3 regions of the Proteus columbae genome follow, and region 3 is predicted to be linked to each of the others. Evidence: riboswitches for the same ligand, from Rfam matches in the RefSeq annotation. Region 3 holds a riboswitch; each other region holds the start of a gene.
What was found. A riboswitch is a leader RNA that binds a small molecule or an ion and turns the genes downstream of it on or off. The one in region 3 is predicted to bind thiamine pyrophosphate.
Positions count from the first base shown of each region.

Region 1: linked by a shared signal. The riboswitch ahead of thiD (bifunctional hydroxymethylpyrimidine kinase/phosphomethylpyrimidine kinase) and the one ahead of thiB (thiamine ABC transporter substrate binding subunit) in region 3 are both predicted to bind thiamine pyrophosphate.
Region 2: linked by a shared signal. The riboswitch ahead of thiC (phosphomethylpyrimidine synthase ThiC) and the one ahead of thiB (thiamine ABC transporter substrate binding subunit) in region 3 are both predicted to bind thiamine pyrophosphate.

Region 1 covers NZ_CP043925.1:2,339,494-2,350,486, reverse strand. The annotation lists gene brnQ (branched-chain amino acid transport system II carrier protein) at 1-1,261, opposite strand, end outside; gene yidA (sugar-phosphatase) at 1,564-2,370, opposite strand; gene F1325_RS11195 (helix-turn-helix domain-containing protein) at 2,498-2,884, opposite strand; gene mgrB (PhoP/PhoQ regulator MgrB) at 3,223-3,399, shown strand; gene F1325_RS11185 (amino acid permease) at 3,549-4,931, shown strand; gene pagP (lipid IV(A) palmitoyltransferase PagP) at 5,036-5,671, opposite strand; gene F1325_RS11175 (hypothetical protein) at 6,285-6,929, opposite strand; TPP riboswitch at 7,246-7,334, shown strand; gene thiD (bifunctional hydroxymethylpyrimidine kinase/phosphomethylpyrimidine kinase) at 7,386-8,183, shown strand; gene fbaB (class I fructose-bisphosphate aldolase) at 8,235-9,284, opposite strand; gene yegS (lipid kinase YegS) at 9,334-10,227, opposite strand; gene yegQ (tRNA 5-hydroxyuridine modification protein YegQ) at 10,526-10,993, opposite strand, start outside.
Region 2 covers NZ_CP043925.1:3,710,379-3,721,371, forward strand. The annotation lists rRNA gene F1325_RS17275 (16S ribosomal RNA) at 1-449, opposite strand, end outside; gene purH (bifunctional phosphoribosylaminoimidazolecarboxamide formyltransferase/IMP cyclohydrolase) at 1,067-2,656, shown strand; gene purD (phosphoribosylamine--glycine ligase) at 2,669-3,958, shown strand; gene F1325_RS17290 (DUF1481 domain-containing protein) at 3,983-4,645, opposite strand; gene F1325_RS17295 (HU family DNA-binding protein) at 4,690-4,962, opposite strand; gene F1325_RS17300 (YjaG family protein) at 5,153-5,743, opposite strand; gene nfi (deoxyribonuclease V) at 5,818-6,486, opposite strand; gene hemE (uroporphyrinogen decarboxylase) at 6,479-7,552, opposite strand; gene nudC (NAD(+) diphosphatase) at 7,641-8,426, opposite strand; TPP riboswitch at 8,677-8,799, shown strand; gene thiC (phosphomethylpyrimidine synthase ThiC) at 8,941-10,893, shown strand; gene thiE (thiamine phosphate synthase) at 10,877-10,993, shown strand, end outside.
Region 3 covers NZ_CP043925.1:3,197,673-3,208,665, forward strand. The annotation lists gene lgt (prolipoprotein diacylglyceryl transferase) at 1-248, opposite strand, end outside; gene ptsP (phosphoenolpyruvate--protein phosphotransferase) at 328-2,574, opposite strand; gene rppH (RNA pyrophosphohydrolase) at 2,583-3,113, opposite strand; TPP riboswitch at 3,226-3,317, shown strand; gene thiB (thiamine ABC transporter substrate binding subunit) at 3,382-4,395, shown strand; gene thiP (thiamine/thiamine pyrophosphate ABC transporter permease ThiP) at 4,395-5,975, shown strand; gene thiQ (thiamine ABC transporter ATP-binding protein ThiQ) at 5,968-6,669, shown strand; gene F1325_RS15020 (DNA polymerase II) at 6,758-9,112, shown strand; gene rapA (RNA polymerase-associated protein RapA) at 9,298-10,993, shown strand, end outside.

The sequences.
Region 1 (10,993 bases), 860 kb from region 3:
GTAATACCCAACCTAAGCCATAATCAGACAGTGGGATATAGCTAAATAATTGCAGTAAATCAGCATTTAACCATTTCAATTGTTTCAACGTATCGAAAAGGCTCATCAAAACAATGATTGCAATTGTAAAGCGATAGGTAAAGCGAGGCGCTTTTAATTTATTACGAATAAATTGCAGTAATACCAATGTGACTGATGTTGGATAAATCATTAATAATGCAGGAATAGTCACTCGTAATAGTGTATCAAGACCAAACGTTGATACAACTGTGGTCATTAATGTAAATACCACAACCCAAAAGCGATAGCCTAAACGATGATGGAATGTCGCAAAGTAGTCTGCCGCAGCACTTGTTACACCGACAAGTGTTGTCATACTGGCTAATAAAACAATACCTCCCATCAACCAAGTACCCACAGAGCCAAATAACGCATCAACATAACGTGAGAAAATCTGGCCACCGTTAGTAGCATTGAGTGCTGGATCAGCAAAAACAGAAACAGAGTGGCTTGTTGCACCTAAGTAGAAAAGGCACAGATAAAGTGCTGCTAATAGTAAGACTGAAATCATGCCTGCTTTTATGGTAATAAAACCGATCTGGTGTGGTTCAGTAATGCCTTTGGTATATAAAGCACGAGCAACGATACCACCAAATGCCATAGCAGAGAGGACATCCATGGTTTGGTAACCATCAATAAAGCCAGAGAAGAAGCCATTTACCGCATAAAGGCCTGTTGGTTCACCAATTGGGGAAATCGGTTTAGCCACAACAGCAATGCCCACAACCACTAGCAGAATTAACAGTGCTGGTGTCATAAACTTACCAATGGCGCTTATCATTGTGCCTTGTTTGAGCATGAAAAACATACTTGTGATATTGAAAACAAGTGCGAAAGTAAGGTGTGTTGCCGTATTTTTCTCAATAAGCCCTAAAGGTAAGAAACCCATTTCATAAGCAGTATTGGTGACACGAGGCATCGCAAAAGTAGAACCTACGATAAGATACAGTGCTACCCAGAAAATCACAGCCACCCATGAAGGCAAATCAACAGAAAGGCGCTCTCCACGTCCACGAATTGCGACGATAACCAAGGTAAGAAAAGGGAGTAAGACACCTGTAACAAGGAAACCTAAAGATGTACTAAACCAGAGGCTTCCTGATTGGAAACCCGCCATAGGAGGGAAAATAATATTGCCAGCGCCAAGGAAGAGTGCGAAAACCATCATCCCAAGAACGAGCATGTCTTTTGTAGAAAGCATAACTAAAACTACCTGTCTGTGAAGAAAATATATTAATGATTTATATTTGTTATTCTATATCTAGCCTAATTAACAGCTTAATATGTTGTGAAAATGCAGTTTGAATAACGAAAAGTGAATTGATAGTAACAAATTCTGAAGGATATGTAAGAAGAAAGGCAGATTTAACGCTCATTTAACAGTAATTATAGAATAATAAAAGGCTATATTTTTGGTCGAAAAGCAGTGTGATCCTCTGCTAAGGATCACAATTGCTATATAATTTTGTAGACATTCGCGATAAAACACAAAAAAGATCGTGTTTAAATAAATTTATCGATAGCGACTGCAACACCGTGCTCTTCATTAGAAAGTGTGACGAATTTAGCGACTTTCTTCACTTCTTCAGGCGCATTTCCCATCGCAACACCTAAACCTGCATATTTTAGCATTGCCAAATCATTACCTTGATCACCAATACACATGATTTTTTCTGGTGTAATTTTCAAATGTTCAGCAACTTTTTTAACCGCACTCCCTTTATTGACATTGGTATTTAATACTTCAATAAAATAAGGGGCACTACGTAATATGCTGTATTGTTCATAAATATTAGTAGGAAGATATTGAATAGCATTATCCAAAACGGCAGGTGCATCAACAATCATAAACTTACTAAAATACATATCAGTTTGCATTTCATTCAGTGGACGATAATAAAGCGGAGTCCAAGATAAAAAGGCTTCTTGGCAGGTGAAATGGCTAATATGACTGTTGGTAGTATAAATCTTATTATCGCTGATAACGTGAAAATGGACGCCAATCTCACGAGCAAGGTTTTCAAAATAGAGATAATCTTCAAAATTGAGCAGATCTTGAATAATCACTTCACCATTATCTGCTTGATGGATTTGGCTACCATTATTGCTGATGCAGTAACAATCAGAGGTATCAAGACCGAGTATTTTTAAATAGGGAGAGATGCCATTGAAGGAGCGTCCTGAAGCTAATACAATCTTAACTCCCGCCTCTTTTGCTCGCTGAACTGCTTGTTTTACTTCTGGCGTAATTTCGTGTTGTTTGTTAAGCAAGGTTCCATCTAAATCAATCGCGATAAGCTTAATACTCATTAGCATCCCCATATTAAATAAAAGCAATTATGATAAAGGAAGGGCGAAGCGGTCTATCATCACATAGCTTGAGTATTATTTATGTGACATTAAAGGCTATCTGTATAATGCCACATAAATGGAAGGGTTAATCACAACAAGGTGACTGTAAATGTAAAGGCTGTTTGGTTTCTAAAACGATCTCTTGATTTTGCCGGAAGTCGAAAGGCGTGATGCCATACTCTTTACGGAACATATAAGTAAAGTGAGATTGTGAACCAAAGCCAAAATCAAGGGCGATATCGAAGATAGAGCGCTCACTGGTACGTAATAAGTGAATAGCACCAGCTAATCTACGCTGACGGATATACTTTCCTAAAGAGGTGCCCGTGACTTCTTTAAAGATTTTCTGCATGTGCCAAAGAGAATACCCAGAATAAGCCGCCAACTCTTCAAGATGGATAACACGGCCTAAATGTTCCTCAATCCATTTACTTAGGGCGCAAACCAATGCGAGATGATTATCTTGTGGCATTACAGTTCCATTCTATCAATGAAGTTAAGGTAAAAATCAAAATTAACTCCCTAATCTTATACAAAAAATAGCAGACAGAGAAATCCATATTAATGGATAGCTATCTCTAATCGTTGGCAAAATGTGTACTTAAATAATATAAGGTCATTTTACATACAGTTTAGAGCGAAATAATGCAAATTATCTGAAGTCTGTCGAGGAAGCGTTTACCTTTCATAATGAAAGTTATGCTAAATTTACTCATAGAGATAATTGATTGCGAATTTTATAACAACAACCCCCTGTCTTGTTATCGTATTTAAGCGAATGCTTATAATGTGATAAGTCATACTAACAAAATGTATTTAAAGGATTTTAAATTGAACGCAAAGAAAATAATTATTAGCTTAATTATTGCATTAGTCATTACCTTTGGCCTCTATCTTGTGGCTTTAGATAATTTTTGCGATCGAGGAGAGGATTTCCAACAAGGTCTCTGTCGCTTTACCACATTATTCCCCTCTAAACATCACTAAAAGATAGCTTTTCTTATTATTTTTCGCCTAGCATAAAATGTATTTGTTATTCAAGTCAGAATAGTGTTTTAATGGTGGCTTGAAATAAACAAAATCGTAAATATTAGTTTACACGTTAAGTTGATAAAATAATAAAGAGAAGAGGATGTATGGCGAGAGAGTCGCAACAGACAGAACTTAAGCGCGGTCTGAAAAATCGACATATCCAGCTAATTGCGCTGGGTGGTGCTGTCGGCGCTGGTCTGTTTCTTGGTATAGCGCAAACTATTAATATGACAGGCCCATCAGTAATATTAGGATATGCTATTGGTGGTTTTATTGCGTTTATGATCATGCGCCAATTAGGCGAAATGGTTGCCGAAGAGCCTGTTGCGGGTTCGTTTAGTCACTTTGCTAATAAATATTGGAGCCCGTTTGCTGGCTTCTTATCTGGCTGGAACTATTGGGTGATGTTTATTCTTGTCGGTATGGCAGAATTAACAGCAGCAGGTAAATACATTAACTATTGGTTACCTGATATTCCTGTTTGGGTTTCCGTTGCTATCTTCTTTGTAGCAATCAACTTAATCAATTTGATCAACGTTAAGATGTATGGTGAAACAGAGTTCTGGTTTGCCATTATTAAAGTGTTGGCGATTGTTGGTATGATTTTATTTGGGAGCTACTTACTGGCAAGTGGTAATGGTGGCCCTCAAGCTTCGGTTAGCAATTTATGGGAGCTAGGCTTTTTCCCTCATGGCTTTACGGGCTTTATGTCTGCATTAGCCATTGTTATGTTCTCTTTTGGTGGACTTGAGCTGGTGGGGATCACCGCGGCTGAGGCGGAAAACCCAAAAGTGAGCATCCCAAAAGCGACTAACCAAGTTGTTTATCGTATTTTAATTTTCTATATCGGTTCGTTGTTAGTGTTACTTTCACTTTATCCTTGGACTCAAGTTGTGAAAGGTGAAAGCCCGTTCGTACTGATTTTCCATAACTTGGATAATTTCTTAATCGCGAATATTTTAAATGCCGTGGTATTAACTGCTGCACTGTCTGTTTATAACAGTGGTGTTTATTCTAATAGTCGTATGCTTTATGGCTTGGCAAAACAAGGTAATGCGCCACATGCGCTTTCTCGCATTAATAAACGTGGTGTACCGGTAGTGTCGTTACTATTGTCAGCAATTGCGACTTCATTAGGTATTTTAGTTAACTACTTATTACCTGATCAGGCACTAGAACTATTAATGGCGTTGGTTGTAACCACGCTAGTACTTAACTGGATAATGATCTGTTTAGCGAATTTAAAATTCAGAGCGGCAAAAACAAAAGAGGGTGTAGAGCCTTTCTTTAAAGCACTTTGGTATCCATATGGTAACTATATCTGCCTGGCTTTCTTATGCATGATTTTAGTGATTATCTTATTTATGCCACAAGTGAATATTTCGGTAATTTTAATGCCATTCTGGATTGCGTTCTTATGGGTTGGATTTAAGATTTCCCGTATGAAGAAAACACCTAATAGTACTCAAGTAAGCCAAGATATTTAAATGTTACTGACTTATTTGGATAATAAAAAACGCATCATTAAGATGCGTTTTTTTATGTTCTATTTTTATTATTTGCAATTATTTTGAACGGAAAAAATAAAAAATTACTGCCAACGTAACCAAGCAAATAACACGTTACCATTGTTATAAGTACCAGGCACATAAGTGGCTTGTAATGAAAGATGTCCGTAACCGACAGACACTAACGGTAACGGGAGTGGCATAGGAATATAGTTGTATTCATGGCGCGCTGTAATACTTAGTGTAAAACCTGCGCCCATACGAAACCCATCTTTATCACCAGGATACCACATTTTCTCAAAACCATAGCCCATAATAGGCTGTACACGGTTATTAGAGTCCATAAATGCCATCGCATAAAGAGAGTGCCAATCACCATCGTTGTCATAACGATATTTACCCATACCAAAGCCCCAAGGTGTTTCGTTATAGCGATCCGTTTTTTCTTTATCGTAAGTAAAACGATTATGCCAAGTCCATACAGGCAAATAGTAGTTATATTGGTCATTGTCCCAAGTTTGATTGACATTACGTTTGAATTTTCCCCAGTAGCTTTCTTCATTATTAGATTGAGATGGATTACTGGTGATTTGTTGGTTTTCTGTCGTAATAATCTGATGGGTATTGGAATTATTTTCAGAAGCGAAAGCAGACGTTGTTAATGCAAGAGACAACAGCGTTGTGGCTAATACGCTAGGGTGAAAATAGGATGATGACATAATATAACTCCGAGTACGGCATAAACAGTGATTCTGGTGATGACAAATAAACATTACTAATAGTGTTATTTAATCGACAAGTATTTAAGATAAGAGGTATCTGAAACTTTACTTCTTAAATAAAATCTTAAGGGATAAGAATCGGTTATAAAGAAAATAAATAGATTTATTATATTTATGGATGTAATTTTTTCTGATATTAAATGCTGTTTATTTTTATAATAATGTATTGTTTTTAATGAAAAATTAAGTTTTTATTAGATTGCTAATAAATAGCTGATAAATAAGGTTAAAGAGAAATAATTTTAGGTTGATCATTTTCAACAGCAAAATTCCATAAAATAGCTATTTTTATGACTTAATGAAAATATTGAGATAAATTTAATATCAATAACATTAGGTTATAAAAAGAGATTAATTTCCAGCGGATAATAGAGTAACGAATAAGAAGAGTTAAATAAAAAAAAGAAAAAAACAGAGGTTGGTTTATAAAACGTTTAGTTTTAAGCGTTAACAACAGGAGTGCAGTTTGTTTTTTATACAGATAATCCTATGTTGAGAGAGTGCAAATTAAAGAATTGTTGCTTACACACTCTCAACGTGAAGAAAGCATTTATTGAGATAATTTTTCTTGGCTAATAACAAGGAGCCGGTGAGTATGAGTATCACGATCCTTACCCCAGCAGAAAGCGTCCCAGTTTTCATAAAGATCATCAGTATCTTTCACTACTGTTAGAGGGCGGTTTTCTTCTGTTCCATCTGAAATATAAACATTAAGGTGAGCAGTAAAAGCCCAATCAATCATTGTTTCCCAAAAACGCTTACCTGCACCGGTTTGCTCTTCATCAGAAACAACAATGTTGTATGTTTTAAGTAAATAACTAAAGAAGTGTCTAGGGAGATATCTTGTCGCAATATCATGTTCTTCAGAAACAGTTCGCCATACTTTAACTTGGGTACATGTTGTTTTACTAAATATAATGTCTTTGCGAAAAATAAGTTCTACAAGATAAACTGTTTCAGGTGCATTGGTAGTTGAAATTAAACGATATTGATTGCGTTTTAAAGATTTAACAAAACGATACCCATTAGGGATGCTATATTCTGGTAATACAAAGTCTTCCACACCTTTTTCAAGGAATTCTTTTGTATGATCAATATTTCTAGAGTGAATTTTCAACTTTACATTAAAATCTGCATCAGGAATAAGATAAAGCATTGATTGTCCATTATTCTGTTGCGATGGTTCATTTTTCATTTAGCCCCTCCGCATTGTGTGATTGTCCAGAAATGCATTATAAATACCTCATCTAGCAGATAATATATCGATTGTCGTTAAAATGAACAAAATAATTTATTTTATTCTTATTATTTAAATATATCTGAAATATATTCCTTAAATTGATGTGTCATGCAATAGAAGCCATCGGCTTAGTATTTATTATATACAACCTTAGCTGATTTATCTTACTGAATCACAAATCTCAACAATAGAGAATCTATAGCTCGAGATGAGCTATCAAACTAGCTTCTTTATCTTGAGCATGCGATACTCCTTATCGCCTGAATTTACAGGCTTTGGCTCGGGGCGCCTTATGGCTGAGATGAACCCGTATAACCTGATCTGGATAATGCCAGCGTAGGGAAGTCAAGGTAACTCTGCTGATTAACAGAGCCCGACTTTTCTGTAACTGGTGAAAGGAGGAGTTAATCAGTGAGATTCAATGCATTGTCTATCGCAGGCACCGATCCTAGTGGTGGTGCAGGTATTCAGGCCGATCTGAAAACATTTTCCGCACTGGGTGTATATGGCACAACCGTAATGACGGCACTGGTTGCCCAAAATACCTGTGGTGTCCGTAGTGTCTATGATTTATCCCCTGATTTTGTTGCAGCTCAATTAGATGCTGTCTTGTCTGATGTTCGAATTGATAGTGCCAAAATTGGCATGCTCTCTAATGCCTCAATTATTGATGTGGTTTGCGACAAGCTTCAGCAATATGCGATCCCTTTTGTTGTACTTGATACCGTGATGATTGCAAAAAGTGGTGATCCTCTATTACAGCCTGATGCGGTTAATAAAATGGTTACTCAGCTTTTGCCTCTGGTTGATTTGATCACGCCTAATTTACCTGAAGCGGCAGCGCTGCTAGGTTGTGAAGTTGCTCAAGATGAAATAATGATGAAGCAACAAGGCTATGCATTGCTAAAACAAGGATGCAAAGCCGTGTTGATGAAAGGCGGGCATTTAACCGAAAATGAAAGCCCTGATTGGTTGTTTACTCAAGAAGGTGAGTGGCGATTTACCTCAAAACGCGTTAATACAAAAAATACGCATGGGACAGGATGCACACTTTCAGCCGCTTTGGCCGCTATTCGTCCTCAAGTTTCTAACTGGCAAATTTGTGTTGAACAAGCAAAAGCCTATTTACAACAAGCATTAGAACATGCCGACAGTTTAGAGGTTGGACAAGGTTTTGGTCCTGTACACCATTTTCATCGCTGGTGGTGATGTAAAAAAGCCCCTACAAAAGGGGCTTTAGCGTGTCGCAGAATTGTTTTTTTAAGCAATAGTGACAGATTTATTTAGATAAACATCTTGTACTGCATTAATTAGCGCAACGCCATCTTTCATTGATTTTTTGAAGGCTTTACGACCTAAAATTAAACCCATACCACCCGCACGTTTATTGATAACCGCAGTGCGTACAGCATCTTCAAGGTCATTATTACCTGAAGCGCCACCAGAGTTAATTAACCCTGCACGACCCATATAGCAGTTTGCTAATTGATAACGAACTAAATCAATTGGGTTTTCAGTGGTGAGTTTGGTGTAAACACGCTCATCAGTATGACCAAAACCAATCGCTTTAAAGCCACCGTTATTTTCAGCCATTTTTTGTTTAACGATATCAGCACCAATTGTAGCGGCTAAATGGTTCGCTTGGCCTGTTAAGTCTGCACTTGCATGGTAATCAACACCGTCTTTTTTAAATGCAGGGTTACGTAAATAGGCCCACAATACGGTGACCATACCTAATTCATGAGCACGTTCAAAGGCCATTGAAATCTCTTCAATTTGGCGACGGCTTTCTTGTGAACCAAAGTAAATGGTCGCACCCACTGCAACAGCACCCATTTCAAATGCTTGTTCTACACTGGCATACAGTGTTTGGTCATATTGCGCTGGGTAGCTTAAGGTTTCATTGTGGTTTAACTTCACAAGGAAAGGAATTTTGTGTGCATAACGACGAGAAACAGAAGCAAGAACACCATAAGTAGAGGCAACACAGTTACAACCCGCTTCAATAGCCAACTCAACAATATTTTTGGGATCAAAATAGAGTGAGTTTGCGGCAAAAGAGGCCGCGGCAGAGTGCTCAACACCTTGGTCAACAGGTAGAATAGACAGATAGCCCGTTCCCGCTAAACGTCCGTGATTAAACAGGGTTTGCATTGAACGTAACACGCTATTAGGGCGATTGTTATCAATCATAACACGATCAACAAAGTCAGAACCTGGCAGGTAGAGATTTTCGCTTGGGATGGTTTGGCAACGATGTTCTAATAATGATTTTGCATCAGCACCTAACAAACTTACTATATCAGTCATTACATACTCCAGTTCATGATGAGATGAGAGTGATTGTCATTTATCTACACTAAGATAACAAGTCACATTGAGGCGGTAACCGGCAGTGGATCGCTTCAGGTAACACAATAAATTCAAATTTATTCCCTAAAAGTGGTTCTCCATCTAAATTAAATACCATTTCATGAGAAGCACTAATGTTTACCCAGCGACTGTCGCGCTCGATAATCTTGTCGTTTTTTTTACGATCAAACAGACTATTTAAAAGAGAAGGGAGTAATTCGTGTGCTTCAACAATGGTGATATTGAGTTTATTGTCGTTAATTAATGCTTCGGGGCAGAGTTGTTGTCCTCCTCCTGCTTGACGCCCATTACCAATACCTAAAATCAGTGATTCACCTTCCCAGTGAAAATTTTCAGCTTCAATTGTGCAATGATCCGCTTTTAAAGAGTCAATACTTAAAAGGCCATTAATAAAATAGGCGGCCCCACCTAATGCTGATTTTAAGGCTTCAGGGGTTTCTGTTGTGATTTTTGTTCCAAAGCCGCCAGATGCCATATTGATAAAATAGTGAGTCTTATTCACAGCGATAACATCAATTGGTACAGCGCGACCTTTAACGGCTAAATTAAGTGCATTTTCCATATCACGAGGGATTTGTGCGCTGGTCGCAAAATCATTTGCTGTGCCTAATGGAATAATACCTAGAGTGGGAGGAGATGAAGCTGAAAGATGAATTAATTCAGATGCAACACGATTAATTGTACCGTCACCACCAGCTGCAATAACGTTTTCAGCATTTATATCAATAGCTTCTTGTACAAAACGTCGCACATCACTCGATTCCCAAGTCACTCTCACTTGGAGATCAAAACCTTCATCACGTAATTGGTAAACGGCTTTTCTTAATGCGCTATTATTCGCGCTTTTTCCATTAATGATTAGCAAACTAATTTTACTCATTGATGAGTTCCTTTAATTGAATCACTCTTTTAAAGGTAATTGATATCGAGAAAATTACTATGTTTTTTACAAATGATAACGAAAAAAGGAGTGTGTTTTATACAAAAGGGGGATTGATAAGAAGGGGACAAAAAGAAAAGGCAAATCCAAGGGAGATTGGATTTGCCAAGGAGGTGGTTCCTAGTCTTACTGTATTCATTCTAGTTCTTTATTTTTCGGAACTGATGATACGGTAAACAAATCATTATTGATGTGATCTGTATTTGAAATTGACCACTTTAAATCAGATTATGACGCTTTACTTCACTTCTACCGCATCAATTTTATGTGGTTGACGTGTTGTTGTACCTTGTAGGTTGCGGATCAGCAGTGCAAAATCTAAATCAACATCTTCAGGAACAGATAAATAAACCATGTGACCATTACCTGGTGCAACATCCGTTGGTTGCTGTTTTTTGTTAAACAGCGCTTCTAGCGTAAATTGAATATTTCCAGTTGGTGTCATTAATTCTAGGCTATCCCCTAAAACAAATTTATTTTTAACATCAACTTCAGCTAAACCGTTTACGCGTTTACCTGTAAATTCACCGACAAATTGTTGAGTGTCAGAGACAGAATAACCATATTCATAAGTTTGGTACGCATCATGGGTATGACGACGTAAGAAACCTTCTGTATAACCGCGGTGTGCTAAGCCTTCTAATGTCGTTAGCAACGTTGGATCAAAAGGTTTACCTGCAACAGCATCATCAATTGCACGACGATA
Region 2 (10,993 bases), 510 kb from region 3:
CTCCCAACTGAAAGTACTTTACAACCCTAAGGCCTTCTTCATACACGCGGCATGGCTGCATCAGGCTTGCGCCCATTGTGCAATATTCCCCACTGCTGCCTCCCGTAGGAGTCTGGGCCGTGTCTCAGTCCCAGTGTGGCTGATCATCCTCTCAGACCAGCTAGAGATCGTCGCCTAGGTGAGCCATTACCTCACCTACTAGCTAATCCCATATGGGTTCATCCGATAGCGCAAGGTCCGAAGAGCCCCTGCTTTGGTCCGTAGACGTCATGCGGTATTAGCTACCGTTTCCAGTAGTTATCCCCCTCTATCGGGCAGATCCCCATACATTACTCACCCGTCCGCCGCTCGTCAGCAAGAAAGCAAGCTTTCTCCTGTTACCGCTCGACTTGCATGTGTTAGGCCTGCCGCCAGCGTTCAATCTGAGCCATGATCAAACTCTTCAATTAAAAGTGTTTGATGCTCAAAGAAATCGAAAACTTAGCTATTCATAAATGAATTTACTTTTGTTGTTCACTCTTCAAGACTTGATACATCTAATATTTTAGAAGATATCGTCTCTGCGAGTGCCCACACAGATTGTCTGATAATTTGTTAAAGAGCAGTGCAACATTCGCTGCCGTTTCCGGTCTTCTGCGTTGTTGCGAGGAGGTGCATTCTACATCTTCCTCATTCAGTGTCAAGCGTTTATTTTCAAGGCTTTTTCACTTTTTTCTTCGTTCTCTCGGCTAACTCACTTAGCGTGGTTTGCCGTGACAACGAGGACGCATTATAGGGAGTTTTCCGAGGCTGGCAATAGTTTTTTTTAGAAAAAAAATCGTTTGCTTAATTCCACAGCAAAACCCCCACTTATACGCACTTATCAACAATTTTATCCACAGATTGTCTTTTTACATAAAATTAGCATGTCAAACGCAAACGTTTGCGTTATTATAATGACCGATTAAGTAAGATTGATTTTGTGTCCATCTTCTGAAATGTTAGTTAAGCAAACACAATTTCACTGTATTAATGTGATTTAACTTCACCATTACTACCGTTATACCAACCCCAAGGGATAAAACTCATGCAACATCTTCGTCCTATCCGCCGTGCACTTTTAAGTGTGTCTGATAAAGCAGGTATTTTAGAATTTGCTAAAGCACTTGTTGAAAGAGAAGTAGAACTCTTATCGACAGGTGGAACCGCACGTCTATTAGCAGAAGCTGGCTTACCGGTTATTGAAGTCTCCGATTACACAGGTTTCCCAGAAATGATGGATGGCAGAGTGAAAACGCTGCACCCTAAAGTACATGGTGGAATTTTAGGTCGTCGTGGACAAGACGATGCGATTATGGAAGAACATGAAATTCGACCTATCGATATGGTCGTCGTAAATCTTTATCCTTTCGCTAAGACGGTAGCTCGCCCAGATTGCTCATTAGCAGATGCAGTGGAGAATATCGATATTGGTGGACCAACAATGGTTCGCTCCGCAGCAAAAAATCATAAAGACGTTACGATTGTAGTAAATAGTAATGACTATGAAAGAGTGATTGAAGAAATGGATAATCACGAAAATAGTCTTACTTTAGACACACGCTTTGATTTGGCGATTAAAGCCTTTGAACATACAGCTGCTTACGACGGAATGATTGCTAACTACTTTGGTCAGAAGGTTGCACCTTATTATGGTGATACTTCACAACCATCAGGTACTTTCCCTCGAACCTTAAATCTGAACTATATAAAGAAACAAGATATGCGTTATGGTGAAAATGCTCATCAGCAAGCAGCTTTCTATATAGAAGAGAATATAGAGGAAGCATCTATTGCCACTGCAAACCAATTACAAGGCAAAGCACTTTCTTATAACAACATCGCTGATACTGATGCCGCGTTAGAATGTGTGAAATCATTCTCCGAGCCTGCATGTGTTATTGTGAAACATGCAAACCCTTGTGGAGTTGCAATTGCGAACACTCTCACACAAGCATATGACAATGCATTTAAAACCGATCCAACTTCTGCATTTGGCGGTATTATCGCATTCAATCGTCCATTAGATGCAAAAACAGCAAGTGCAATCATCGAACGCCAGTTTGTTGAAGTGATCATTGCTCCTTCTATTAATGAAGATGCGCTACCGATTTTAGAAACAAAACCAAATGTTCGTGTATTAGCTTGTGGTCAATGGCATGAAGCCAAACCAGCGTTAGATTTCAAACGTGTTAATGGTGGACTGTTAGTTCAAGATCGTGACTTGGGTATGGTAAAAGAAGAAAACTTAAGAGTAGTCACTCAACGTCAACCAAGTGAACGTGAACTTAAAGATGCACTCTTCTGCTGGAAAGTCGCAAAATTTGTAAAATCAAATGCCATTGTTTACGCAAAAAACGATATGACTGTCGGTATTGGTGCAGGACAAATGAGCCGTGTGTATTCTGCAAAAATTGCGGGGATTAAAGCCGCTGATGAAGGCTTAGAAGTTGCAGGTTGTGCAATGGCATCAGATGCATTCTTCCCATTTAGAGATGGTATTGATGCAGCAGCACTTGCCGGTGTGACTTGTGTTATTCAGCCTGGTGGTTCAATTCGTGATGATGAAGTGATTGCAGCTGCAAATGAACATAACATCGCGATGATTTTCACCAATATGCGCCACTTCCGTCATTAATAAGGTATTGATATGAAGATTTTGATTATTGGTAATGGTGGTCGTGAGCATGCTTTAGCTTGGAAAGCCGTTCAATCACCGCTTACTACACAAGTCTTTGTTGCGCCGGGTAATGCTGGAACAGCGTTAGAGCAAGGCGTACAAAACGTTGCAATCAGTGCAACGGATATTCCTGCATTAATTGCCTTTGCTCTAGAGAATAATATTGATTTAACAATTGTTGGCCCTGAAGCCCCACTTGTTATTGGTGTTGTTGATGCCTTTAAAGCAGCGGGACTGACCATCTTTGGTCCAACAAAAGGAGCCGCTCAATTAGAGGGTTCTAAAGCTTTTACAAAAGATTTTTTAGCTCGACATAAAATTCCAACTGCGGATTATCAAAATTTTACAGAGATAGCGCCTGCACTTGAGTACCTCAATAAAGTAGGCGCGCCGATTGTTATCAAAGCAGATGGTTTAGCAGCAGGTAAAGGCGTTATTGTTGCAATGACACAAGCTGAGGCTGAAGCTGCAATTAAAGATATGCTGGCTGGCAATGTTTTTGGTGATGCAGGGCACCGTATTGTTATCGAAGAATATCTTGATGGTGAAGAAGCTAGCTTTATTGTCATAGTTGATGGTGAACACGTTATTCCAATGGCAACAAGCCAAGATCATAAGCGTGTCGGCGATGGCGATACAGGTCCTAATACTGGGGGAATGGGTGCATATTCGCCAGCACCTGTTGTTACACCAGAAATCCACCAGCAAGTAATGGAAAGGATCATTTATCCAACAGTAAAAGGAATGGCTTCTGAAGGACATCGCTACCAAGGTTTCCTTTATGCTGGACTGATGATTGATAAACAAGGTGTTGCTAAGGTTATTGAGTTTAACTGTCGTTTTGGTGATCCAGAAACTCAACCTATTATGATGCGTATGCAATCTGACTTAGTTGAACTCTGTTTAGCTGGAGCAAAAGGTAATTTAAAAGATAAAGATCCCCATTGGGATCCTCGCCCAGCTTTAGGGATTGTGATTGCAGCAGGCGGCTACCCTGCGGATTATCGTCAAGGTGATGTTATCGAAGGCTTAACACCAACATCGTCAACAACGGCAAAGGTATTTCAAGCTGGAACAACACTCAATGACAAAGGCGAAGTTATCACTGCTGGCGGGCGAGTATTATGTGTGACTGCATTAGGTGATGATATCGAGCAAGCTCAAAAAAATGCTTATGCTTTAGCGAAAGGTATTCATTGGGATGGTAGTTTTTATCGTCATGATATCGGCTATCGAGCGATTGCACGCTTAAAGAAATAATTTAACAACGGCAAAAGGGAGTGATCACAAGCTCTCTTTTGTTGGTTCCCATTTACAAAAATCGTGTTCTGCAACCATAAGTAATTGCTTACCTTCTGGTGAATCAAGCCAAGCAACATAAGAAGGCTTATTTGGATTGCGCGCTCTCGTTTTTAACCAGCGTTGTTCCGGACCTTCAAATGAAACACTCACCTTCTCGCCAGCACATGTTGTCATTGTATTTTGATACCAGACACCCTGTACTAAATTTACTTTCCCAATAGTAAGCGCTTCGCTGATTTCACGCTCTTTACTTGCAGCAAACACCATTCTTAAACGTTCATCTTCTGTTAATGCTCGTTTTTGCTTTTGGCTTTCTTGTTGCATGAAAATAACTTCACCACGTTTATTTAAACGAAGGTGCCAAGATGAGGGCTCGGTAGGATTGATAACTTCAGAGCGGACTTGCCAAAGCTTATTTTGGCGATACTCATAGAATGTGATGACAGTTTCTGGCTTTTTATAAAAGCTATAAACACTCATGATCACTTGAGGTTCTGACGCTGTATTATTTAAACGCCATAATCGCACAATGCCTTCGTCCGCAATATAACCTGTTGCAGAAAATTCAGGTAGCTGCACAGTAGAGGAGCAGGCGCTGAGCAAAAAAGCAGATCCTATTGCTAACAGCCCCTGTCGTTTCAACAAAAGGGGAGTAAATCCCCCTCTATTGTTCATTCCGTTCAAAGGAATTATTTTACTGCGTCTTTCAGTGCTTTACCGGCAGTAAATGCAGGAACGTTAGCTGCTGCAATTTTAATTTCTTTACCAGTTTGAGGGTTACGACCAGTACGCTCTGCACGGTGATTCACCTTGAATGTACCGAAACCAACTAACTGTACAGAATCGCCTTCTTTCAGAGCACCTGTTACTGAATCGATAAACGCTTCAATAGCAGCTTTTGCTTGAGTTTTTGTCAGATCCGCTTTTTCAGCAACTGATTCGGTTAATTCAGCTTTGTTCATAAAATAGTCCTTAAAGTATGTTTTATCGTTTGAAAAACATCTGGTGAAAAAACTTAACTTATCTTTTTAAGAGGATAAATTAAGTAAAACACCTGAGCCACTTCTTTTCGTACCCAATGTAGAACATACACGGGGGTGATGTGAAGTCTTTAAACGTCGCTTTTCAAGCACTAAATCACGTTTTTCTGATTTAGTGCGTTAATTCTATACCGATATTGCTCATTCCAGCTTCACGAAGGTCTGCACGTAGACCTTTGATCAGTTCGACATCTCTTTCTTCACATTCTACAAGTAGACGGTAAATTTCCCATTGGATATCGAATTCTTCAATAACAGCAGGTAGAGATCTAAGCTCTTCTTCACTCATTTCTCTTTCTGCTTGTGTCATTTCAAGTGAAGCAACTGTCCCTACTGATAATTTACTCACTTCAATAGCGTGACTTAATGATTCACCGCTTAAACGAGAGTGAACAATTTCACTAAGTGCAACACAGGCATCAATCGCAGGATAGACACCATAAATCTCGAACTGAGATGCATCAGGAATTGCTTCTTCTAATTTCTCTAATTGAGAATCAAAATTAACCTTTGCATCTTTCACCGTTAAAGTTTCCCAAACCAGATCGAGAATACGGCGATAAAGCATTGGATCGGTAAAACCTGTTTCACGACAAAATACCTGATAATTTGGGTACATTCTCTCACACAGGCATGCCATAAACGTCAGGTGTTGCCAAGCTTCTAGCTTTTCTAAACGTAAATGGATTGGGTTCTTCAACATTCGTGATTACTCATTTTCTTAACTTAGGCGCAGTTTACCTGAAAATTAAAAATATCCACATATTTCCCGATCATTTAGAGCTTATTCTTATTCAACTGCTCAAATAATCGCCTATTTGAAGCAATACCATCAGCCCAACGCGTTGGTTCTGGCAATCGATATCCTTTCATACACAGCTCAACCCACTGCAAAGCACCTTCCATACTCACTTTATGACCCGGAGAAACATACAGGGGTTTACATTTTTTCTTACTGCGATAAATCCACCCTATTTGTTCATTCTTATCCATTAACGGCTCATGGCTTCCCACCTCTTCGTTAACTGCTTTATCAATGCCACATAAACGACTTTTTGCCACGCCAATAGTCGGTGTATCCACTAATAAACCAAAATGACTTGCAACACCAAGCCTTCTAGGATGAGCAATACCTTGTCCATCGACAAAAATAAGAGAAGGCTTCTGTTTGATTAATTGCCAAGCAGCTAGTAACGCTGGACACTCTCTAAATGAAAGCAAACCAGGGATATAAGGGAGAGTCGTAGGAATTCGCGCGATTTGGTATTCAAGAATTTCGAAAGAAGGATAATGCATTATCACGATGGCGGCGCGAGTGACCGCGCCGCCGTCTTCAAAACCAACATCAGCACCAGCTATATAAGTTGGTGCTGTGAATTGGTCTGTTAGAATAATCTGTTGAGCTTTTTCTGTCTGCTCCTGACGTAATTGTTGGGTATTAATCATTATCCTGATGATAAGGCTTCGATAAACGGTGAACCGCATCAATAAATGCACCAGCATGTTCAGGTGGAACATCTTGATGAATACCGTGCCCAAGATTAAAGACATGACCGTTGCCTTTACCAAACCCAGCAAGAATAGTTTCGACTTCTTGTTCTATTCTGGCAGGTGGTGCATACAGCATAGAAGGATCCATATTACCTTGTAGCGCAACTTTATCCCCAACTCGACGGCGTGCATCTTCAATATCAATCGTCCAATCAAGTCCTAATGCATCGCAACCTGTCGCAGCCATAGCTTCTAGCCAGCGACCACCACCTTTGGTAAATAAAGTGACTGGTACTTTTCTTCCATCATATTCACGGATAAGACCATCAACAATCTTATGCATATAGTGTAATGAGAAGAGTTGGTAATCACGCCCTGTTAGCACACCACCCCATGTATCAAAGATCATGATAGATTGTGCGCCCGCTTTAATTTGAGCATTCAGATACAGAATAACGCTATCTGCCAGTTTATCCAGTAATAGATGTAGAGCTTGAGGCTCTGAATACATCATTTTTTTAATTTTTGTGAAGGCCTTACTACTTCCACCCTCAACCATATAGGTTGCCAGTGTCCAAGGGCTTCCTGAAAAACCAATTAATGGCACACTACCTTGCAATGCATGACGAATGGCACGTACTGCATTCATCACATATCCTAGTTCATCTTCAGGATCAGGAATAGGCAGTTTTTGAATATCAGCAAGGCTGTTGATAGGTGATTTAAAACGAGGGCCTTCACCTGTTTCAAAGTAAAGACCTAGCCCCATTGCATCTGGAATAGTTAAAATATCAGAAAATAAAATAGCGGCATCTAAAGGGAAGCGTCTTAAAGGCTGTAATGTCACTTCACATGCTAATTCTGTATTTTTGCACAATGAGATGAAATCTCCCGCCTGTGCCCGTGTTTCCTTGTATTCAGGAAGATATCTGCCTGCCTGACGCATCATCCAAACTGGGGTGACATCAACAGGTTGGCGCAACAGCGCACGTAAATAGCGGTCGTTTTTCAACTCACTCATGACTAACTCCATTAACAGTAATAGGGCCGCAAAATAGCATGCATTGTAACATGCTGGAGAAATAACTGTTGGCAGACAGCGCCTTTATTTAGCTCTTTTCTTTATCTTGTCTGATATTCGCTATCGTATCTTCTATCAAGCGTCGAGCAATTGTATCTGGTGGTGGGATCTGGGGTAATTGATCGTAACGATACCAACCCGCACTCATTAATTCAGAAGGATCATGTTGTAGTTCGCCACCATCATAATCGGCCAAAAATCCCATCATTAAAGAATGAGGAAACGGCCAAGGCTGAGATGATACATAGCGAATATTGCGAATACGAATATTGCTCTCTTCAAACACTTCACGAGCCACTGCTTCTTCTAATGTTTCACCAACCTCAACAAAACCAGCGAGTACAGTGTAAAGAGGTGAATGTTTATGCCTAACATGATGTGCTAATAAGATCTTATCTTCATGTCGAATACCCACAATAATGCAAGGGGCAATTTGCGGATAATAACGTTCATGGCAGTTATCGCATAAACACGCCCATTCACTCTCACTATGACGCATTTTAGAACCACAATAACCACAAAAACGGTGAGAACGATAAAACTCAGCCAGTTGAACACCACGACCGACTAATTTAAATAAGTTTTCATCTTGTGAGGCGATAAGTCTTGGTGAGCACATGTCGTTATCCATTTTTCCATGAATAAGCCAAACTGTTTCACCTTGCCATTCACCCACAATTTTGGCGTGCTGACCAATGAGATCCCAATCTTTAGCTAAGCCAAACGGAAGTTCACCTTTAGGTAACCACACTCGCCCACCAAGACTGACTGTCCACCAGCCCTTTTCTGAGCCTGTTAATGTATATAAATGCATAACGACCATTCTATCCAAAATAATGATATAGAATAGAGGATACTCTCTTTAGCAAGAACCTCTCAATGTATTATCTCTGTCTTCTATGATTCATTAACATCCACTCACTAAAAACATAAATTATATTAATGTTATTGAGTGTAACCATTATTCAAATTTCACAAATGAAAGGTTGGGAACAACAATATTGGGATTTAAATAAATAACCCATATCGGACTTGTAGTTTTTAAAATCTTTCATATACTGGACTTCTTCTTGTCGGAGTGCCTAGTGTTTATAAGGCTATTATAAACACAGGCTGAGACCGTTAATTCGGGATCCGCGGAACCTGATCGGGTTAATACCCGCGAAGGGAACAAGAGTGATTCGACCTTTTGATAGCTTCATTGCGTATATTTTTCACACATCTATATACACCTATCTGTCGATACTCCCTGCGACCTCCAGACAAGCATTTTTCTCAATATTCACCCGACAGGCTAATAGCCTGCATGATATTTATTAGGAAATGCTATGTCCCAAAATCAAACTATATCCGTTAAAGATATTTCACCAACGATCAACAAACAGCGTCCACGAAAAGAGCAACGTGATGCTGCTCAAGAGTTTATCAGCACCATTCAAGGCGTAAGCTTCCCCAATTCAAAACGCATTTATCTCGAAGGCTCACGCACTGACATTCAAGTACCCATGCGTGAGATCCAGCTTGATAAAACGCTAGTAGGAGGATCAAAAGATTCCCCTGTTTTTGAAGATAATGAACCTGTACCGGTATATGACACATCAGGCCCTTATGGTGATCCTGATTCTCAACTTGACGTTAACCTTGGCTTAAAAAAAATACGCCAACCTTGGATTGATGAGCGCAATGATACCGAAACGCTTTCACTTTTAAGTTCTGATTTCACCCAACAGCGCCTTTCTGATGCTGGATTAGAGCATCTGCGTTTTCCCTTAAAACCAAGCCCTAAAAAAGCGCTAAATGGCAAAAGTGTGACCCAATTGCATTATGCTCGCCAAGGCATTATTACGCCTGAAATGGAGTTTATTGCTATTCGTGAAAATATGGGGCGAGAGAGAATTCGTAGCGAAGTTTTACGCCAACAGCACGCAGGGTTTAGCTTTGGTGCTCATCTCCCTGACAATATTACCCCTGAGTTTGTACGCCAAGAAGTTGCAGCTGGTCGAGCAATCATTCCAGCCAATATCAATCACCCAGAATCAGAGCCAATGATTATTGGTCGTAATTTCTTAGTGAAAGTGAATGCCAATATCGGGAACTCTTCGGTCACCTCCTCAATTGAAGAAGAAGTTGAAAAGCTAATTTGGTCTACACGCTGGGGAGCGGATACCGTAATGGATCTCTCAACAGGCCGTTATATTCATGAAACGCGTGAGTGGATCATTCGCAATAGCCCTGTTCCTATTGGTACAGTTCCAATTTATCAAGCTCTCGAGAAAGTTAACGGTATTGCTGAAGATCTCACTTGGGAAATGTTCCGAGATACCTTGCTTGAACAAGCAGAACAAGGGGTTGATTATTTTACTATTCATGCTGGTGTATTGTTACGTTATGTGCCAATGACAGCAAAACGACTAACGGGCATAGTGTCTCGTGGCGGTTCGATAATGGCAAAATGGTGTTTATCACATCATAAAGAGAATTTCCTCTACGAACATTTCCGTGAAATCTGTGAAATTTGTACCGCTTATGACGTCTCCCTCTCACTGGGCGATGGATTAAGACCAGGTTCGATTCAAGATGCCAATGACGAAGCACAATTTTCTGAATTACATACTCTAGGTGAGCTGACAAAAATTGCATGGGAGTATGACGTTCAAGTCATGATAGAAGGCCCTGGCCACGTTCCAATGCAGATGATCCGCCGCAATATGACAGAGGAATTGGAACATTGTCATGAAGCACCATTTTATACATTAGGCCCTCTCACTACAGATATTGCGCCGGGTTACGATCACTTCACATCAGGTATTGGTGCAGCAATGATTGGCTGGTTTGGTTGCGCAATGCTCTGTTATGTTACACCAAAAGAACACCTTGGTTTACCTAATAAAGAAGATGTGAAACAAGGTCTTATCACTTATAAAATCGCCGCTCATGCAGCCGATTTAGCAAAAGGACACCCCGGCGCTCAAATTCGTGATAATGCAATGTCGAAAGCGCGCTTTGAGTTTAGATGGGAAGACCAATTTAACTTGGCTCTTGATCCTGAAACTGCACGTCAATATCACGATGAAACGCTACCTCAGGCTTCAGGAAAAGTCGCTCATTTCTGTTCAATGTGTGGTCCTAAATTCTGCTCAATGAAGATAACACAAGAAGTACGCGATTATGCGGCAGGTATGGAGAAAATGTCTCAAGCCTTTAAAGAGCATGGAAGTGAGTTATACCACAGTGCAGAAATCGCCAGTGTTGAGGTGCCTGAAAATGAACAGATCCTCTAATACACCTTTTGCATTAACAGAAAAAAAGCTTGGGCTTTATCCTGTTGTTGATTCTGTTGAATGGATCGCACGCCTATTAAAAATAGGCGTTACCACCCTG
Region 3 (10,993 bases):
GGTAGGTTATAAAATAAAACATAACCTAAACGACCACCGATAAATACACCCACAAAACCGACATAAAGTAATGTTTCAACTTCATTTTTATTCCAACCACTATTCGGTTTTGCAGCTCGACGATTTGCAAGCCATAAGGCAAAGACAAACCCAACTAAATACATCATACCGTACCAGTGTAGTGACACAGGCCCGATAGAGAACATAACGGGATCAATCTCTGGAAATTTAAGGTAGCTTATACTCATTATTCCCTACTTCACTTAATCAATAATTTCTGTGCTGGTTATTTATTGCCAACACAAAAAAGGCTTATACGAAGGTCTGCTAGATACCTCCGCGAATTAATCCACCTAATCCTTGCCGTTCCATAAATTCAGAAGACAATTTTTTGATTTCTGTTGTGGTTTCAGCTTGCAACACCTGTTGCATAAAAGACTGTAACATCACAGGATCAAGATGGCGCAATAAGTATTTTACCCTAGGTAAACTACGACCACTCATGCTTAACTGCCTAAAACCGAGCCCTATTAACAGCAATGCCCCTATTGGCGTACCCGCCATTTCACCACAAACACTCACTGGCAACTGATAATATTGGCATTGTGTTGCAATCAAATTCAGTGAACGCAATAACGCAGGATGCAAATTATCATAGAGTGATGCTACATGGGTATTATTACGATCGACAGCAAGCAAATACTGAGTCAAATCGTTTGTTCCAACAGAGATAAAATCGACCCGATTAGCTAATTGTGACAACATAAACACCAACGAAGGAACTTCAAGCATGATGCCTAACGGTGGTGGAACACACTCACACTTTATTTCTCGACTGACTTCATCACATGCTCGTAGCAGCAATGTTCTTGCTTCGTCAATTTCATCAAGACTTGTCACCATCGGCAACAATATTTTCAAATTTTTAAATTCGAGATTTGCTTTTAGCATTGCACGTAGCTGAATAAGGAAGATTTCAGGTTGATCGAGCAATATTCTTATTCCTCTCCAACCTAAGCAGGGGTTTTCCTCATTAATTGGCATATAAGGAAGTTGCTTATCAGCACCAATGTCTAAAGCGCGCAATACAACGGGTTTATCTGGAAAAAAAGAGAGAATTTCACGATAACGGTTTTTTTGTTCATCTTCAGAGGGAAAACCGCTTTGCAACATAAAAGGTATTTCGGTGCGATATAAACCCACACCATCTATTCCCACACTAATGCGTTGCTCATATTTTATATTTAATCCCGCATTCAATTGAACACTAACTGCTTCACCGTTTTTTAAAACCGCTTGCTGTTCAAGTTGATCTTCTGCAATTTGGCTTAATACACTCTCTTCATCAATAATTTGTTTATATTCTTGAGTAATAAAAGGCTCTGGCTCAATAAATATTTCTCCACGATAACCATCAAGAATAAGCATGCGATTATGTAACAGCTCAGGTTGAATATCTGCTCCCATAATCGCGGGTATTCCCATCGCTCTAACAAGAATGGCAGAATGTGAGTGAGTTGCGCCATCTCGAACAATGACACCAGCAAGTTGTTGCTCTGGTAACTCCGCCAATAAACTGGCACTTAATTCATCAGCGACCAAAATAAAACGCTCTGGCCAAATATTGGTTGAGCTTAGATCATCATCTAAATGGAATAATAAACGCTGTCCTAATGCTTTAAGATCAGACGCTCTTTCTCGCATATAACCGTCTTTCAGGCTGGAAAATTGCGCTGATACTTTCTCAACCACCACTTTAACTGCCCATTCTGCGACATAACCTTGTGTGATTATCGCGGTCATTTTATGTTTAAGCTGTGGATCATTAAGTAAATGCGAGTAGAGATCAAAAATGGCCGCACTCTCTTTTTGTGCATTCGCCATAAAACGCTTACTAAAACGGCGACATTCTGCTGTTGCATCTTCTAAAGCAACAGTGAGTCGATTGAGCTCTGCTTTTATATCAAGTGCACTGGCTTTAAATACATTTTCAAGGATTGGCTGAGCGACTTCTTGCCAGCCATATGCCATCACCACACCCGTCGAAACCGAAAGTGCTTTAATACGGCTTTGGCGATATTGTCCAAAAAGCCCTTTAGTTTGTACTTGCGATAACGTTGCACCTAATTGTGTCGCCAGTGTCACCATAAAAGATTCTTCGCTTTCATTAAATAAGCGACGCTCTTTTTGCTGAACGACTAATACACCAAGGAGTTGGCGACGATAGACAATAGGTACACCGAGGAAAGCACGGAGATCATCTTCTTTAACTTGAGGAAGGTATTTAAAGCTAGGATGCTCGCGAATATCAGCGAGGTTGATGAGCTCTGAAAGACGCCCCACTTCACCAACAACGCCTTCATCAAACGAGAGGCTAACGGCTCTCCCTCTAGGTTTTTTTAACCCTTTGGTCGCCATAAGATAAAAACAACTACGTTGTTTATCGGCAAGATAAATAGAACACACATCCGTGTGCATTGCCTGACACGTTTCCTTGACTAAGAGTTCAAGCGCTTCTGGAAGCCCCGCTGCCATAGCCACTTTTTCTACAATTTCTCGCAAACGTGTCAGCATAGTGTTATCTAATACCTTTTACGCCGATATCCATACGATGGACGAGGTAAAGACACTTGTTCTTGCAACGGCATGACTACGGGTGCGAACTCTTTCATTACACGTCGATAAACATCGCGTTTAAAAGAGACGACTTGTCTAACAGGATACCAGTAACTCACCCAACGCCAGCCATCAAATTCTGGCGTTTTGCTTTGTTGAACATTAATGTCTTTATCATTACTTGTTAACTGCAAGAGGAACCAACGCTGTTTTTGTCCAATACAAACAGGTTTTGTGTCCCAACGCACCAAACGCTTCGGTAACTTGTAACGTAACCAGTTACGTGTGGAGGCAAGAATTTTAACATCCTTGCGACTTAACCCAACTTCTTCGAACAACTCTCGGTACATTGCCTGCTCTGGCGATTCTCCAGGATTAATTCCCCCTTGAGGAAATTGCCATGAATGTTGCCCATAGCGACGAGCCCAAAGCACTTGCCCTTGCCGATTACAAATTACAATCCCTACATTCGGGCGGTAGCCATCATCATCGATCACTAGACTACCTCAATAACCAAATTTGAAAGATAACTCATTGTTTCATACTACCCACAAACGGTAAACCTCTATCAACAGACTTTGCACGACGCGCGTATTTATCTACAATGGGAAAGTCTCAACGGGGTGCCTTTTTAGGCTGAGAAAAACTCGTGGAACCTGATCCAGCTAATACTGGCGTAGGGATTTGAGTCAGGATGTTGCAATATTCATTGGTTTGCCATCCTCACTCCTCAGATCCTACCTGACTTTTACTGAGGAACTAAACGTGTTAACTAAATCGCTTCGCTTTACTTTCCTTCTGGGCGCACTGGGCATTGTAAGTACTTTTTCAACTCAAGCCTTAGCACAAAAACCCACGCTCACTGTTTACACTTATGATTCATTTACCGCAGATTGGGGGCCAGGGCCTGCAATAAAAAAAGCGTTTGAACAACAATGTGATTGCGAATTAAAACTTGTTGCCCTTTCTGATGGTGTTTCTCTGCTTAATCGCTTACGTATGGAAGGTGATAAGAGTAAGGCTGATATTATTTTGGGTTTGGATAACAATCTGATCCACGCAGCAAAAGAAACGGGACTTTTCGCACCAAGTCATATCGATACATCAAAACTCACCCTACCTGAAAAATGGGCTGATGATACCTTTGTGCCTTATGACTACGGTTATTTTGCTTTTATCTATGATAAAAACCGCATTGCTAATCCCCCAAAAAGTATGGCTGAACTGCTAAATAGCAAAGAAAAGTGGAAGATTTTGTATCAAGATCCTCGCACCAGCACACCGGGTTTGGGTTTAATGCTATGGATGCAGTCACTTTACCCTGAAAATACGGCCTCTGAATGGAAAAAATTGTCAGAGAAAACGCTGACAGTGACTAAAGGTTGGAGTGAGTCTTATGGCTTATTCTTAAAAGGTGAAGGTGATTTTGTGCTTAGTTACACATCATCTCCAGGTTATCACATTTTAGCGGATAAAAAAGATAACTATGCAGCGGCAATTTTCGATGAAGGGCATTACTTACAAGTCGAAGTCGCGGCAAAATTGAAATCGAGCAAACAACCTGAATTAGCTCAACAATTTATGCAATTTATGCTCACCCCTGCTTTCCAAGAAACTATTCCTACAACCAATTGGATGTATCCTGTTATTGATATGCCATTACCTGACGTCTATTCCGTGATGCCTAAACCCGAAAAATCATTACAATTCGATGCAGATGTTGTCGCAAAAGAGCGCCAAACATGGACTCGTAATTGGCAATCTGCGGTTAGTCGCTAATGGGAAGATGGCTTATCCCGGGGCTATGTGCCTCGGGTTTACTGCTTATTGTGGCGTTATTGTCATTTGGCGCATTGTGGTTTAACGCACCAAGTGGTGAGCTGACCTCAATTTTTGCTGATGAATATTTATGGCATGTTGTCCGCTTTACTTTTTGGCAAGCCTTTTTATCTGCGCTGTTTTCGATATTACCTGCTATTTGGCTCGCCAAAGCACTCTATCGACGCCAATTTAAAGGACGAACACTGTTTTTACGCCTATGTGCCATGAGTCTTGTGTTACCTGTTCTAGTTGCACTTTTTGGTATTTTAACGGTTTATGGCAGAGTGGGATGGATTGCTCAAATTTGTGAATGGCTAGGGATCGACTACCAATTTACCCCTTATGGTTTGCAAGGCATTCTATTAGCTCATATTTTTTTCAATATGCCATTAGCAACCCGAATGCTATTACAAGCACTCGAAAGTATTTCGTCAGAACAACGCCAATTAGCCTCACAGCTTGGCATGAATGGCTGGCAACGTTTTCGTTTTCTTGAATTTCCCTATTTGTGGCGTCAAATTCTGCCCACGGCATCACTCATTTTTATGCTCTGCTTTGCAAGCTTTGCCACTGTATTGGCATTAGGCGGAGGTCCTGCGGCAACGACTGTTGAACTCGCGATTTATCAAGCGTTAAGCTATGACTACGATTTACACCGCGCTGCACTGTTAGCGTTGATCCAGCTTTTTTGTTGTTTAGGTTTAGTACTTATTAGCCAAAAGCTAAAAGGCACCCTTTTTGTGGGAAGCAGTCAAAAGCTACATTGGCGTGATCCCTATGATCCTATCTTTAGCAAAATAACCGATGGTTTAGTGATCACTCTTGCGATCCTCTTTTTAGTACCGCCAATTCTAGCGGTAATAACGGACGGTCTTAACAGTCAATTTATACATGTCATACAACAACCTGTACTTTGGCAGGCGTTTACTACCTCACTGATTATTGCGGTTGGTGCGGGTATTGTTTGTGTTGTATTAACGATGATGTTGCTATGGAGTAGCCGAGAACTTCGCTTACGGCACTTTAAAAAAGCAGGACAAGCCATGGAAATGAGTGGTTTGATTATTCTGGCGATGCCGGGGATTGTGTTGGCAACAGGCTTTTTTCTTCTATTCAACAATACGATTGGATTACCCGAATCACCGTATGTTTTAGTCATTTTAACCAACGCATTAATTGCTATTCCGTATGCATTAAAAGTACTTGAAAATCCAATGAATGACATCGCTTCGCGTTATGGTCTTTTGTGTCAGTCGCTCAATTTACAAGGTATAAATCGACTCCGTTGGATAGAATTACGCGCATTAAAAAAACCAATTTCACAAGCCCTTGCTTTTGCTTGTGTGATTTCTATTGGGGATTTCGGTATTGTGGCTCTTTTTGGTAATGAAACCTTTAGAACCTTACCTTTCTATCTTTATCAGCAAATTGGCGCTTATCACACTCAAGATGGTGCCGTGACCGCCATGATCTTATTGCTACTTTGCTTCACTCTTTTTAGCTTAATAGAACGATTGGCAGGAAAATCTCATGATTAAATTAGAGCACCTTGCTTACACCTATGAACACCAACATCTCTTATTTAATTTAACCGTTAATACGGGAGAGCGTATCGCTGTGTTAGGTCCCAGTGGCGCTGGAAAAAGCACATTACTCAGTTTAATTGCGGGTTTTTTACCGTCAGAAAAAGGAAGCCTTTTTCTCAATGGTGAAAACCATACTAAAACAGTCCCTGCTAAACGTCCTATCTCCATGTTATTTCAAGATAATAACTTATTTCCACATTTAACTGTCAGACAGAATATTGGTTTAGGGTTAAATCCCAGTTTAAAACTGACTGATGCGCAAAAAGTACTATTAGAAGATCGCGCTAAACAAGTGGCTCTCAGTGAATATCTTGAACGCTTACCATCCCAATTATCAGGTGGCCAGCGCCAACGTGTCGCAATTGCGCGCTGCTTGGTACGTGAACAACCGATTTTATTACTCGATGAGCCTTTTTCTGCATTAGATCCCGCTTTACGCATTGAAATGCTGGCACTACTTGAGCAACTTTGTGATGAGAAAGCGTTAACCTTATTGATGGTTTCGCATAGTTTAGAAGATGCTGCAAAAATCGCCTCAAGAGCGATTGTGATTGATAACGGTATGATTGTGTATGATGGAAATACACAATCACTAATAAATGGTGAAGTGGATCAATCACTTATTTTAGGTATTCCGTTTAATTAATCTCAGCCAAAATTAACTGTATAAATAACCACTATATTGACTATAATAAACACATATTTAGTGAATTATTTGTGTTTATTGGGTGCTCATGATTGGTCATACGGAACAAGGTTTTATTCTTACTCGCCACTGGAGCGACACACCAAAAGGTATTGTCGTCTCTTATTGGCTGGCGACAGATCATGGTCCGCATAAAGTGACTGTTCCTATGCAACGTGCTATCGGTTTTGTTGCCCGTCAACATGAAACTGTTTTACGCTCACTCGTTAATAAAAATCCTGATATTGAAATTCGCCCTCTCGAGTTAAAAGATTTCGAAAGACAGCCCGTTTTCGGTGTTTATTGCAAACAATACCGCCAACTTGTTCAACTTGAGCAACAACTTAAAGAGCATCACATCCGACTTTATGAAGCAGATATCCGCCCACATGAACGTTATATGATGGAGCGCTTTATCACCGCACCAGTCTGGTTTCGTTATCAACAAAATAATATTGCTACATTAAAACCCGCTCCTGATTATCGCCCAACGCTTCGAACCGTGTCTTTGGATATTGAAACCAGTGAGTTTGGTGAACTTTACTCCATTGGACTTGCAGGTTGTGGCGATAATGTGGTGTTTATGCTTACTGATGAGTTGCCCGTAGAGTGTGAAAACCAGCAACCTCAAGGCTATCGTTTATGTTATGTCAGTAGCCGATTACGTTTAATTGAAAAGTTAAATGAATGGATACAACACTATGATCCCGATGCCATTATTGGTTGGAATTTAATTCAATTCGATCTACGTATTTTGTACACACATGCCCAACGATATGGCGTCAGTTTATTATTAGGTCGTCAAAATAGCCCGTTAGAATGGCGTGAGCATGGATTTAAAAAAGGACATTTTTTTGCATCGGCTCAAGGTCGTTTAATTATCGATGGCATTGAAGCATTGAAAATGGCGACGTGGAATTTTCCCTCTTTTAGCCTCGAATCGGTTGCTCAAACACTGTTAGGTGAAGGTAAAGCCATCGATACACCTTATGCCAGAATGGATGAAATTAATCGGCGCTTTAAAGAAGATAAACCTGCACTGGCTTATTATAATTGGCAAGATTGTGTCTTAGTGAACCGTATCTTTGATACGACATCTCTTATGGCATTCTTATTAGAAAGAGCCTGTGTTACAGGGCTTTCAGTTGATAGAAGCGGTGGCTCTGTCGCGGCTTTTACTCACCTCTACTTACCCTCAATGCATCGCATTGGATATGTCGCGCCTAATCAAGGTGAAAAACCTGAAGAGCATAGCCCCGGTGGCTTTGTGATGGATTCTGCTCCCGGCTTATATGATTCTGTTGTTGTGCTTGATTACAAAAGCCTTTATCCCTCTATTATTCGTACTTTTTTAATCGATCCAGTAGGAATGATTGAAGGAATGCACCAACCTGACGAAAACTTTTCTATTTCTGGATTTCGCCAAGCACGATTTTCACGAGAACGGCACTGTTTACCCGCTATTGTGTCGCAAATTTGGCATGAAAGAGATAATGCCAAATTACATAAAAATACCCCGCTCTCTCAAGCGCTCAAAATCATTATGAATGCTTTTTATGGTGTTTTAGGCTCTGTGGGTTGTCGCTTTTTTGATCCTCGTTTAGCGTCTTCCATTACGCTACGAGGTCATGAAATTATGAAAAAAACACGAGAATTAATTGAGGCCAAAGGTTATCAAGTTATTTATGGCGATACGGATTCAACCTTTGTTTGGCTGAAATCACCTCACACAGAACAACAAGCACAACAGATTGGGTATCAATTAGTACAAGAGGTAAATCAATGGTGGAAAACACATCTCTTTGAAAACTACCAACTAGATTGCAAATTAGAACTAGAATACGAAACCCATTATCGCCGCTTTTTAATGCCCACTATCCGAGGTATGGAAACGGGTAGCAAGAAACGCTACGCCGGACTCAGCAATGATAAAATGGTATTTAAAGGATTAGAAACCGTCAGAACAGATTGGACTCCCCTTGCTCAAAAATTTCAACAAGAGCTTTATACACGCATTTTTCATCAGCAACCTTATCAGCAGTTTATTCGTGATTATGTTGCGGATACGCTTGCGGGAAAATATGATGAGAGATTAGTGTATCGTAAACGGTTACGTAGAAAATTATCAGAATATCAGCACCACGTCCCCCCTCATGTCAAAGCAGCACGTAAGGCTGATGAATATAATTTATCCCAAAATAGACCGCAACAATATCAGCAAGGCGGTTGGATTAGTTATATAATTACCCTCTTGGGGCCTGAGCCATTAGAGCACATTACCACTGCACCTGATTATGAGCACTATATCAATAAGCAATTAATGCCTATTGCAGATGCAATCCTACCTTTTATACAAGATGATTTTTCAACCTTGTTAAATGGGCAAATGACACTCTCATTTTAAGTTGTGTCATTTTGCAGGTGACGGTTTGCTTTGCATCTATTAACATAACGCCCCTTTGGTGATAATTAGCTTTTCTTTGTTCAAGGAACAAGCACTTTTTATCCCGCAGATTTTAATGACAACACCGCAATACTGCATTCATTAATAATTCCTAAATTATATATTTGAGAGCTGAGTTTATATATATGCCTTTTACTCTTGGTCAACGTTGGATTAGCGATACTGAAAGCGAGCTTGGACTGGGTACTGTTGTGGCAATTGATGCCCGCATGGTTACCTTACTTTTTCCTGCCTGTGGCGAAAACCGCCTTTACTCCCGTCATGATGCACCAATAACGCGGGTGATGTTCAATGCAGGGGATACTGTCACCAGTCACGAAGGCTGGAAACTCGCCATCGATAACGTTGTAGAAGATAACGGCCTACTTATCTATCAGGGTGTACGTTTAGACACTGAAGAGCCTGCACAATTACGTGAAGTGTTCTTAGATAACAAACTCACTTTTAATAAACCTCAAGATCGCCTTTTTGCAGGTCAAATCGACCGTATGGATCGCTTTGCATTACGCTACCGCGCTCGTAAGTTTATGAGCGAGCAGTTTAAGCAAGCACAAAGTGGTTTACGTGGTATCCGCGCAAGCCTTATTCCTCATCAGCTTTATATCGCCAATGAAGTGGGTAAACGTCATAACCCCCGCGTATTATTAGCTGATGAAGTGGGTTTAGGTAAAACAATTGAAGCTGGTATGATTATCCATCAACAATTAATGGATGGTCGTGCTGAGCGCGTGTTGATTATTGTGCCTGAAAGCTTACAACATCAGTGGTTAGTTGAAATGTTACGCCGTTTCAACCTCCGTTTCTCACTGTTTGATGATAGCCGTTATAGCGAATCTTTATTAGATAGCGATAATCCATTTGAAACAGAACAGATGATCATCTGCTCTTTAGATTTTGTGCGTAAAAACAAACAACGTTTTGAACACTTGGTTGAAGCAACATGGGATATGTTAGTTGTCGATGAAGCTCATCACCTTGTTTGGAGTGAAGATGCTCCAAGCCGTGAATATCAAGTAATTGAAGAATTAGCTGAATCTATTCCTTCGGTATTGCTATTAACCGCAACCCCTGAGCAATTAGGTCAAGAAAGCCACTTTGCCCGTTTACGTCTGCTTGATCCAAGCCGTTTCCATGACTACAACGAATTTATTAATGAGCAACAAAAATATCGCCCTGTTGCTGATGCTGTCACTATTTTGCTATCAGAAGATGATTTAAATACCGAACAACAAAATATCATCAGTGAAATGATCAGCGAGCAAGATGTTGAGCCATTACTGAAAGCGGCAAATACCCAAGGTGAAGAACGTACTAAATCTCGCCAAGAACTTATCCATATGCTAATGGACAGACACGGAACAGGTCGTTTGCTATTCCGTAACACTCGTTCTGGCGTTAAAGGTTTCCCGAATCGCTTACTTCACGCGATAAAAATGCCACTGCCAACACAATATCAAACCGCAATTAAAGTGGCTGAAATTATGGCGGCGAAAAAGAGCCTCGAAGTTCGTGCAAAAGAGATGCTTTACCCTGAACGTATTTACCAAGAATTCGAAGGTGAAAACGCAACATGGTGGAACTTTGACCCTCGTGTTGAATGGTTACTGGGTTTCTTAACTGCAAATCGTAATGAAAAAGTACTGGTAATTTGTGCTCAAGCAGCAACCGCACTGCAATTAGAACAAGTTTTACGTGAGCGTGAAGGTATTCGCGCGGCAGTCTTCCACGAAGGTATGTCATTACTTGAACGCGACCGTGCAGCTGCTTATTTCGCGTCTGAAGAAGAAGGCGCACAAGTTCTACTATGTTCAGAAATCGGCT